DNA from 2 places in the Vibrio aerogenes genome. Region 1 is predicted to be linked to the other one. Evidence: riboswitches for the same ligand, from Rfam matches in the RefSeq annotation. Region 1 holds a riboswitch; the other holds the start of a gene.

Region 1 (5,730 bases):
TGTCATCAGGCGTTTCAGTATTGCCAGTTGCGCTGCTGTCATCAGGTGTTTCAGTATTGCCAGTTGCGCTGCTGTCATCAGGTGTTTCAGTATTGCCAGTTGCGCTGCTGTCATCAGGTGTTTCAGTATTGCCAGTTGCGCTGCTGTCATCAGGTGTTTCAGTATTGCCAGTTGCGCTGCTGTCATCAGGTGTTTCAGTATTGCCAGTTGCGCTGTCATCAGGTGTTTCAGTATTGCCAGTTGCGCTGCTGTCATCAGGTGTTTCAGTATTGCCAGTTGCGCTGCTGTCATCAGGTGTTTCAGTATTGCCAGTTGCGCTGCTGTCATCAGGCGTTTCAGTGTTGCCAGTTGCGCTGCTGTCATCAGGTGTTTCAGTGTTGCCAGTTGCGCTGCTGTCATCAGGTGTTTCAGTATTGCCAGTTGCGCTGCTGTCATCAGGCGTTTCAGTATTGCCAGTTGCGCTGCTGTCATCAGGTGTTTCAGTATTGCCAGTTGCGCTGCTGTCATCAGGCGTTTCAGTGTTGCCAGTTGCGCTGCTGTCATCAGATGTGTCAGTACCAGCATTGCTGCCGTTGTCTGAATTATCAGAGTTTGCTGCATCATCGGTATCCGCGATACCATTGCCATCACTATCTGTATCCGCCTGACCTGATGAATTCATCACGATGGCATCCAGTTCAGAATCATCACTATGTTTGGCAATTTCGTTTTTGATTGCGGTACTCAGTTCTTCTGCCCGATTCAAAAATGCATCAGTTTTGTCTGAATCACTCAAAATATCTTGCAGTTCTTCCGTGGACTCTGGCATGACACCGGTTGAAACCAGGTTTCGTGCTGCAAACGCTGATTTTTTATCTTCAGACTGAATATAATCGCCCAACACATGAGATGCATCGATGCCGAGTTGATTTGCCAGAGTGTCGACAGCCGCTTCGGTCGTTTCACTCTTACCTGCCTTGACATTCATGTGAACAAGGGTTGTCAGTGGTGAAATATATTGTGTACCGGCTGGTGCCGACAGAATGTAATCTATTGCGACAGCTTGTCCCAGATCGGCATCAACAGTTTCACCTTTCTTTGACTTCACGATCACAGAGTATTGCTCTGGATGTTCAACGTCTTCGACATTGAGCTCAGCGTGGCCGTCGTTGTCTGTCAAAGCGTTTGGTTCATCCGCATCAAACTCATTATTACCATTGATATCCAGCCATGCCTGAGCACCGTTCAAATAACCATCAATTGCAGTGATTTCATAGACAGTTTCTGACGTTGAATCAGCGCTTGAATCTGATGATGTGCTGCTTGAACTTGAACTTGAACTTGAACTTGAACCTGAGCTGGAACTTCCTGATGAATGGCTTGAATGACTGGTTGAGCCAGAGCTTGATGAGCCGCTGCTGGTCGAGCCTGAATGTGAAGATGAGGAACTGCTGCCAGAGTTGCTGCCGGATGAGTCTGTGTCAGATGTGTCTGAAGCATCACCGGCGTCAGATTGATCGGTGCCCTGATCTTGTGACGTTGAGTCTGAGTTGTCTGATGTATCTTCTGAATCCGTTGTACCGGATTGATCGGTGTCTTGATCTTGTGTTGCTGAATCAGATGAGTCTGATGAATCATTCACAGCATCATCGCTGTCAGCGATACCATTGCCGTCACTGTCAACGTCTGCCTGACCTGATGTATTCATCACAATCGCATCCAGTTCAGAATCATCAGCATGTTTGGCAATTTCGTTTTTGATAGCCGTACTCATTTCTTCCGCATTATTCAAAAACTCATCTGTTTTCTCTGAATCACTTAAAATGGTTTGAAGTGCTTCAGTCGACTCTGGCATTGATCCGGTAGAGACAAGACTTCTGGCTGCAAAAGCTGATTTATTATCGGCTTGTTGAATGTAGTCTGACAAAATTTGGGCAGGGTCGATACCAAGGTTGGAAGCTAAAGTATTGACTGCCTCTTCGGTTGAATTACTTTTGCCTGCTGCGAGGTTCAGCTGAACTACGGTTGTCAGAGGTGAAATATAGGGTGTACCGGCAGGCGCAGATAACACGTAATCAACGGCGACTGCTTGCCCGAGATCTTCGTCAACCGTTTGTCCTTTGATTGACTGAACCATCAAAGAATAATTTTCAGGATGTTCCACGCCATTGACGTTTATTTCAGCCTGACCGTTGTTCCCGGTAATTGCTGATGGCTCATCTGCATCAAACTGATAGTTGCCGTTCACATCAAGCCAGACACGGGCGCCATTTAAGTAACCGTCTATCGCGGTGACTTTATAAATATTATCTATACCTGAACTATCTGTATTTCCCTTATTATCATCGCTGCCACAGCCGACGAGAAGTGTACTCAAAGAAAATCCAATAGCTAAATTTAATAGTTTTATTTTCATATTTTTTATTTCATTAAGTTAATTGTGTGGTCGGTTTACCGCGGCTGATAATAAATTAATTAATTGTATCTTTTAACTATATCAATAGGGAAAAATAAGAAATAAAACAATATTCTCAATTATGAAACACAAAATTGAATAATAAATAAACAAATTCAATCTATTACTTATTTGATATTTTTATCAATAATAACAATGGTTTTTTGGGTGAGTCTATTGCATGAATTGGTTTATATAAGTGTTTTATTTCATAATATGTTCATTTTCATAACAGAATTTTATGAGGTACTTTTAAAATGAACGGGCGAATATTTAATCCCATCAACAGGTCATTGATTTTCATTTTTAACAGGATTGTTTTTGTTTAAATATATTAGAGCGTATTTATCTTTCATAGCCTAACCTGTAGTCGCCTGAAAATGTCTCAGTCAAGGCGCGAAAAGTGTCGTTTAGTTATTCTAAATGAGCTTTGAGCAACACAGAGTGAGCAATTTTCAGGCACTACCCGAAGGGCTGGGGCCATTTTTTACTCTGACCGCGTTGGCAAATGTTAAATATAGATTGCTATTATTTAAATTTACCGCCTTGCCAGAGTAAAAAATAGCCTCCAGCAGGAACGGCGATGAAAGATAAACACGCTCTAGGGTGTGATTGAACATGAGTTGAGTGATCAATAGAAAATAAATGTGATTGATATATAAAGAGCGCAGTTTTTATGGTCTGTTTGATTTGGGGCAGCTCAAGCTTTATTTGTTTTATTCAGGGCGGCTCAAGCATCACTCACTCGCAACATAATAGTTCTATACATATATACCCATATATGGGATATGCTGCGAATGAGTGCCTTGTTTCAAATTTCCCAATGTCCGGCAAAGAAATGATGTACCGGGCCGTGTCCCCGGCCGGTTTTTAATTCATCGGCATGTTGCAGGGCTTTGCTGATATAACGTTTTGCACGCCGGACGGCTTCGGGAAGTGAATCGCCCTGAGCCAGATAACTGGCAATGGCGGAAGAGAGTGTGCAGCCGGTGCCGTGCGTGTTCCGGGTTTGCACTCTGACACCGGAAAGGAGGCGGCTTTCTTCCGGCAGAATCAGCAGGTCGCTGCTCTCGTTGTCCTTTGTCAGATGTCCGCCTTTGAGTAATACCGCACCGGCACCTAACGTGCGTAATTTTCCGGCCAGTGCGTTCATTTCATGCAGGTTTTTGGGTTGTTGCGTTTGAAGCAGTGCTGCCGCTTCCGGCAGATTAGGTGTGATTACATCCGCCAGCGGCAACAGCTCTTGTTTCAGCGTGGTGACGGCATTCTGCGCCAGCAGTGGATCTCCGCTGGTTGCAACCATCACCGGATCAATCACAAGATAGGGCGGGCGATATTGTTTCAGCTTTGCTGCCACTGTCCGGATCACCGCGGCATCGGCCAGCATACCGGTTTTAACCGCGATGATATTCAGGTCGCTGAATACCGCATCCAGCTGCTGCGCAATAAATTCAGGCGGAACCGGGCTGACGCCGCTCACACCACAGGTGTTTTGTGCGGTCAGTGCGGTAATCACAGAGCAGGCATAGCTGCCGGTGGCTGAGATGGTTTTAATATCAGCCTGAATACCGGCACCGCCGCTACTGTCAGAACCGGCGATAGTTAAAACGATAGGTGGATGATTTGTTTGAGTGACTGTCATTATCTGTTCCCATTTAATCGACGGTATACGCAGGGACAGAGTGAGTCTGTTATCGGAAGTCCGGACAATTTACCCGGCAGAACAGGCATGACACTAGTTCCCTACGTCAGTATTAACTGAATCAGGTTCAACGGGTCCCACCGACGTGGTCTCAGCCCTCTGGTTCAACAGAATTTGGGCTCCCCGACTAATTATGATAACTTTGAATATCAAAGCGATTCTGCTGAGTGTACCAGACCGTTTTCCGGTTGCCTATTCCCGGCTATTATTCCCGTCTGTTAAAGCCTGTTTGCAACGCATCCATCTCAGTTATCGTTGTGTTTGCTATGACAGGGGCGTCAGCAATAACATGACTGACAGTGTCATCAGGAGGATAGCAACCAGCGCATCAAGAATACGCCATGCCACCGGGCTGCGAAACACGGGTAACAGCAGTTTAGAACCATAGCCTAATGAAATAAACCAGACAATACTGGCCAGTATGGCACCAAGGCCAAACCCCCATTGAGCGAAGCCGCTGTAACTACTTGAAAGACTGCCAATCATGATCATGGTGTCGAGGTAAACATGTGGATTAAGGAATGTATACCCGAGACAGGCAAAAAGCACCTGATTCCGGTTCACCGTCAGTTCTGAAGCGGGCGTTAGTCCGCTGGTCCCTTTCCAGGCACGAACGGCTGAATGGAAGGCATTCACACCAAGAAATGCAGCACCACCAAACCGGAAAATATCCAGTACGACCGGCCATTGCTGAACGATAAAGCCGATGCCGGCGACCCCACAACTGATGAGCAGGATATCGGCGAAGATACAGGTGGCGACAATCAGGCCAACATGTTGGCACTGTAATCCCTGACGCAGGACGAAAGCATTTTGGGAACCGATACTGACGATCAATCCTGCGCCGGTTCCGAATCCGGCGATAACAGAAGCAAAAAGCATAATAACTCTTAAATGTTTTGAAGATGATTGGGACGGATTATCTTTCAGTCGCTATCATTAGAAAAACGATATAATCTTAACTTGATTAAGATAATCTTAATCACAGTGAACAGCCCCTAAAGATTGAACATGGAACGGCAGGTTGAAAATGAATTTTGTTTCCCCCCAGATCGTGGCCTTTATTACTGTGATTGAAGAGTGCAGTTTTGAAGCGGCAGCGAGGCGCCTTTCAGTGACACCGTCAGCGATTTCTCAGCGAATCAGAACACTGGAAGATCGTATCGGACAATTATTGGTTGTCCGGCAGACACCGTGCAGGCCCACGCCAGCAGGTCAGCAGTTATTGACCAAAGTGAAGCCGATGTTGTTGCTGGAAGCTGAAGCGATGGCTGAATTTCATCTCACAGAAGACCATCAGGCGTCATCTGATCCATTTGCTATTGCCGTCAATGAAGATTCGCTGTCGACCTGGATGATTGCAGCCTTTGCCAGATTACAACATGAGTATGGTTATCTGTTTGATATCCGGATTGATGATCAAGACTTTACGCTTGACCATTTGCGTGATGGTTCTGTCATGGGAGCAATTACTTCAGAAGCGGTGCCTCTGCAGGGGTGCGTTGTGCACAGCCTCGGAAATATCCGGTATTGTGCCATCGCCTCTCCGGCGTTTGCTGAACGTTATTTTAGTCATGGTCTGAATGCAGAAAGT
Region 2 (5,730 bases), on a different replicon from region 1:
TGACCGTGGCGGGCGAGACCAGCGGATATACCATACTTTCAATTATTCTTACGTGTATATCCTTTGTCGTTTAGCAAGACCTTAGATGAATTATCGTGTAACCGGGGTAGGGCGCGATGGTTTGTCTTTGGTTTTGGAAGCACCTGCCCCTTTGAGCATGTCATGAGTATTTTCATTATTTCTGCTGTGACCGTCGCCCTTGCTGAGATTGGCGATAAGACCCAGCTTTTATCTCTTTTACTTGCCTGTCGTTACCGCAGAGCTGCACCCGTTATCTGGGCAATCTTTTTTGCCACAATTGTCAATCATACGCTCGCTGCATGGCTGGGAGTGATTGTTGCTGATTATCTTTCCCCGTCAATATTAAAGTGGGTGATTGTCGTCAGTTTTGTACTGATGGCTGGATGGGTGCTTATTCCGGATAAGCTGGATGAGGATGAGAAGTTTTCTGGTTACGGGCCATTTGTTTCTGGCTTCATTGCGTTCTTTATTGCTGAAATTGGTGATAAAACCCAGATCGCAACATCCGTCTTGTCGGCGCAATATACAGAGGGCATGGTGTTGGTGATTGCCGGGACAACGGCTGGCATGCTGATTGCGAATGTGCCTGTTGTTTTAGCCGGTAAATGTTCGGCTGAGTCGTTGCCATTATCACTGATTCGTAAGGTGACTTGCGTGGTGTTTGTTGCGCTGGCCTGTGGCGCAATTTTCTATCCTTAGCCTATTCTCATGTAGCGTTGTTGTGAATGATGGGGTGTTGTGAATATTGATTAAAGGAATGACCAGACAACGTGATATCCGACATATATCGATTGGCATTCGCATGCTACCTTGAAAGTATACAAACCTTCAGAAAGAGGATATGACTATGTTAGTTCGTTATACCGGAATGACAATCAGGAGTCAGAGTTATCTCTTTACCATTGGATTTATATTGACTCTGTTAGGCATGGCTCTGACAGATATGTGGATTCCTATGGTGATTGGTTCGATAATCATGATGGGATTAATGGTTGAGTCATGGATTCGTCTGGAGCATATCATTCCGATGCATCAGGAAATCAGAGCATTACGGAAACAGGTTGAACAGCTCAGAAAAAATGAGAAACAACATCAGGAAGAAGTGATGTAGTTTTTTAGCCGATAGTTGTTTGATCTTCGAATGAATTTTTAGAGCCTCTGAAAAGAGGCTTTTTTTATGCATTTCTTGCCGGTTCCTGTGTAAAATTGTTTCTGTTTGTTACAGAGGCTTTGTTATCTGTTTAAGCGTAATTTTAATCATCTGGTTTTATATATCTTTTGTTTTGATGGTTATTTATACAACAAAGTGACTCCTGTAACTTTTTATTTCTTTAGATAAATCAACGTCGTTATACGTAGATTTTTTCTCTTTTTTTGCCGTTTCAGGCTAAAGGATTTTATATGGGGCAGTTTGCAATTCTTGTTTATGTTGCTGTGGGTGGCGCATTTGGTGCATGTAGCAGATATTTAATTTCTGAGTTGTGTGTTTTCCTGTTCGGTAAAGGATTTCCTTATGGCACCTTAACCGTGAATGTTCTTGGTTCATTTATGATGGGATTATTAATTGCTGCACTTCAGGGTGAGTTCATTCCGGCAGAGCCATGGCGACAAATTTTTGGTCTTGGTTTTCTTGGTGCACTAACGACTTTCTCCACTTTTTCTATGGATAATGTGTTGTTAATGCAGCAGGGTGAGTTTTTTAAATTTGGTATAAATATCTGTTTGAATGTGGTTTTGAGTATTTCTGCGGCGTGGATTGGCTTTCAGTTGATGGCCCGGACTTGATTTTACTTGGTTAAGTGACATTCATTCTTTATAATGTTTTCTACTTGTCGGAGTGCCTATTGGCTGAGACCGTTTATTCGGGATCCGTTGAACCTGATCAGATTAGTATCTGCGAAGGGAACAAGAGAACATTGACTGAGAATTCATTTCTGTTGATCTCTTTCTTCGTTGTGTCACATGTTGAGTGACCTCCTTTCCTCTTGTATAGCTATTTCCGTCAAGCATTTATCTCTTTTATAACCATAATTTGAGGAAAAATGCATGTCGAGTCGCAAACAGTCCAGACTGGAAGCAAAACAGTTTTTAGAAAATATCCATTCACAACCTTATCCTAATTCATCCAAAGTCTATCTTCAGAGTACACGGACTGATGTCCGGGTCCCTGTACGTGAAATTAAACTGGCGGATTCACTGATTGGTGGCACAAAAGATCAACCTGTATACCAACCAAATGAGCCTGTTTATGTCTACGATACGTCGGGCGCTTATACAGATCCTGAGCATGAGATTGATGTATACCGGGGTTTACCACGTCTCAGAGCACCATGGATTCAGGCGCGTGGCGATACAACATTGCTCCCGGAGATGAGCTCTGATTTTGCCAAAGCGCGTCTGTCTGATCGCACACTGGATGAACTCCGCTATGAACATCTTCCTGAGATTCGTTCGGCACAGGCGGGGCGCTGTGTGACTCAGCTCCACTACGCCCGGCAGGGCATCATCACACCCGAGATGGAGTTTATCGCCCTGCGTGAGAATATGCAGCGCCAGCAAGCTTTGGAGTCTTCTGATGAACATTTGAATCATCAGCATGCCGGACAGGGCTTTGGCGCTCATTTACCAGCGCAGATTACCGCTGAATTTGTCCGCAAGGAAGTGGCAGAAGGCCGGGCGATTATTCCCTCAAATATCAACCATCCTGAATCTGAACCGATGATTATTGGCCGTAATTTTCTGGTTAAAGTGAACGCGAATATCGGTAATTCATCTGTCACCTCATCCATTGAGGAGGAGGTTGAGAAGCTGGTTTGGGCAACCCGATGGGGGGCTGATACTGTGATGGATCTGTCCACGGGCCGTAACATTCATGAAACCCGCGAATGGATTCTCAGAAACAGCCCGGTGCCGATTGGCACAGTTCCAATGTATCAGGCGCTGGAAAAGGTCAATGGCGTCGCTGAAAATCTGACGTGGGAAGTCATGCGCGATACCTTGATTGAACAGGCAGAGCAGGGTGTTGACTACTTTACGATTCATGCTGGCTTGCTACTTCGTTACGTGCCGTTAACGGCTAAACGCGTGACAGGGATTGTTTCCCGCGGTGGTTCCATTATCGCGAAATGGTGTTTGGCACATCATCAGGAAAACTTCTTGTATAGTCATTTCCGGGAGATTTGTGAGATTTGTGCGCGCTATGATGTTGCGTTGTCTTTGGGCGATGGATTACGTCCGGGATCGGTTGCTGATGCCAATGATGAAGCGCAGTTCTCAGAATTAAGAACTCTGGGGGAACTGACAAAAATTGCCTGGGAATATGATGTTCAGGTGATGATTGAAGGGCCAGGACATGTACCTATGCACATGATTCAGGAAAATATGACGGAGCAGTTAAAGCACTGCGATGAGGCACCTTTTTATACGTTGGGCCCACTGACAACGGATATTGCACCCGGATACGATCATATTACTTCTGGTATTGGTGCTGCGATGATTGGCTGGTATGGCTGTGCGATGCTTTGTTATGTCACACCGAAAGAGCATTTAGGCCTGCCAAACAAAGATGATGTGAAAACAGGCTTAATTACATATAAGCTTGCTGCTCATGCCGCGGACCTGGCTAAAGGTCACCCCGGTGCTCAGTACCGTGATAATGCGCTTTCTAAAGCGAGGTTCGAATTCCGGTGGGAAGACCAGTTTAACCTGTCTCTTGACCCGGTGACGGCCCGCGCATTTCATGATGAAACCTTGCCGCAGGAGTCAGGTAAAGTCGCGCATTTTTGCTCCATGTGTGGTCCTAAATTTTGCTCGATGAAAATTTCTCAGGAAGTTCGTGACTATGCCCGTTCTCTTCCTCAGGAACAGGTGATCGCGGTTCAGCAACCAGACAATCCCATCATTGGGATGCAGCAAAAAGCTGAGGAGTTCAGAGCGCAAGGCTCGGAGCTTTATCATGCAGCGACCTCTTTCTCTGTTCATGACCCTCTATCTGTTCACGACCCTCTATCTGTCAACGAAGAGTGAGGAGGCGTTGTGATATATCTTGAATTACCGGTGCAATATAAGCACATCGCAGAGTCTATTCCAAAAGTGTTTCAGGTCGCATTAGGTGAAGGCCTAAATGTTCCTGAATATCAATTCAGGGAAAGTGGGGAAGATTGTATCGCTTTGTTTCTGCCAGATAGACACATTGCTATATTCGTTGACGAGTTATCTGATTGTCACCATCAAGCGGCTGAGCGGTTTTCACAGAGGATTGGTCTTCGCTATCTGGATGTCCCTGTTGATGAGCGAATCTGTTATGCGCATCACAGGCGTACCTGTGAAGATTCAGCTCAATTGAATATGCGTTATTCTGTTCTGGTCGATATTTTTTCTCAGGCATTGCCTGAGAAAATTTCGGAGCAATGGTATCTCTCTGAGCAGGATGAAACCCGCTCTCTGATTTCCAGAGTTCAGATGTCTCAGCCTCATGATGTTTTCAAAGCCAATCATCTGTCTTGGTTTCTCGCGCTTTTGATATTGGATTTCCCTCTGGAAGATGTTTTTATTTTGGCGCGTGCAGCGCTGAATGTTTCACGTGGAACATGGCCAAAAGAGATTCAATTCTTTCCAAAAATGAATTCAACAGATTTACCTACATCTGTTTATATTCCGCAAACACCATTCCCAGCTGTTGATGCATCTCTCTTTGATCTATATCCGGTGGTTAATGAATTCAAATGGGTTAAAAATCTCCTGGCGCAGAGTGTTAAAACGGTCCAGCTCAGAGTCAAAGAGGCGATTGGTGGGGATTTAATCACGCAAATTCGAAAGTCTATTGAGTTGGGGAGAACGTATGACGCACAGGTTTTTATCAATGACTATTGGCAAATCGCAATCGATGAAAATGCTTACGGTATCCATTTGGGGCAAGAAGATTTGTTGGATGCTGACCTTGAATGGATTCATGCTGCAGGTATTCGCCTTGGCATCTCAACCCATAGTTATTTTGAAATCTTAATCGCTGAGATGATCAAGCCTAGTTATATAGCATTGGGTCATATTTTTCCGACATCAACAAAACAGATGCCTTCTAAGCCGCAAGGATTGGTTCGCTTGAATTTGTATCAACAACTCATTCATTCACTGTGTGACCATGAAAAGCGATCAATTCCCACGGTAGCAATTGGTGGGATTGATCTATCGAATTTACCTCTTGTAATGGCGCAGGGGGTAGATTGCGTTGCGGTTGTCCGGGCAATTACGCAAGCGAATGATGTGATTGATGCCGTTAGTCAGTTTAAAACTGGTATTCATCAAGCGAAGGAGACATATGATGCAGTCAATGACCGATGCTGATTTTATCCGTTATCAAAGACAAATTGCATTACCGGAAATTGGCGAGTCTGGTCAGCGAAAAATAAATCACTCAACTGTACTCATTATTGGATGTGGCGGTTTAGGAACGACAGCTTCTCTTTTGTTGGCTGGTGCCGGTGTTGGCAGTTTGGTGATTGTTGATGATGATAAAGTAGAAATCAGTAACCTTCATCGTCAGTTTATTTATACCGAGTCTGATATTGGCCGGCAAAAAGCTGAAGCTTTGAAGGAAAAAATCCGGATGAGGAATCAGCATTGCAGAGTCAGAGCGATTGAGAAAAGATTGGGTGATGAGCAACTAAGCCTTGAAGTCATGATTGCAGATATGGTGATAGATTGCAGCGA

Evidence for each region. A riboswitch is a leader RNA that binds a small molecule or an ion and turns the genes downstream of it on or off. The one in region 1 is predicted to bind thiamine pyrophosphate.
Region 2: it holds a riboswitch for thiamine pyrophosphate, as region 1 does, so the genes downstream of both, thiC (phosphomethylpyrimidine synthase ThiC) here and thiD (bifunctional hydroxymethylpyrimidine kinase/phosphomethylpyrimidine kinase) in region 1, are expected to answer to the same signal.

Annotation. Positions count from the first base shown of each region.
Region 1 is NZ_AP024862.1:1,068,436-1,074,165, reverse strand. It holds gene OCV29_RS22270 (hypothetical protein) at 1-2,395, opposite strand, end outside; gene thiD (bifunctional hydroxymethylpyrimidine kinase/phosphomethylpyrimidine kinase) at 3,246-4,076, opposite strand; TPP riboswitch at 4,158-4,272, opposite strand; gene OCV29_RS22260 (LysE/ArgO family amino acid transporter) at 4,401-5,018, opposite strand; gene OCV29_RS22255 (LysR family transcriptional regulator ArgP) at 5,167-5,730, shown strand, end outside.
Region 2 is NZ_AP024861.1:54,828-60,557, forward strand. It holds gene OCV29_RS00240 (TMEM165/GDT1 family protein) at 163-720, shown strand; gene OCV29_RS00245 (hypothetical protein) at 869-1,132, shown strand; gene crcB (fluoride efflux transporter CrcB) at 1,423-1,806, shown strand; TPP riboswitch at 1,845-1,943, shown strand; gene thiC (phosphomethylpyrimidine synthase ThiC) at 2,068-4,047, shown strand; gene thiE (thiamine phosphate synthase) at 4,369-5,364, shown strand; gene OCV29_RS00265 (HesA/MoeB/ThiF family protein) at 5,339-5,730, shown strand, end outside.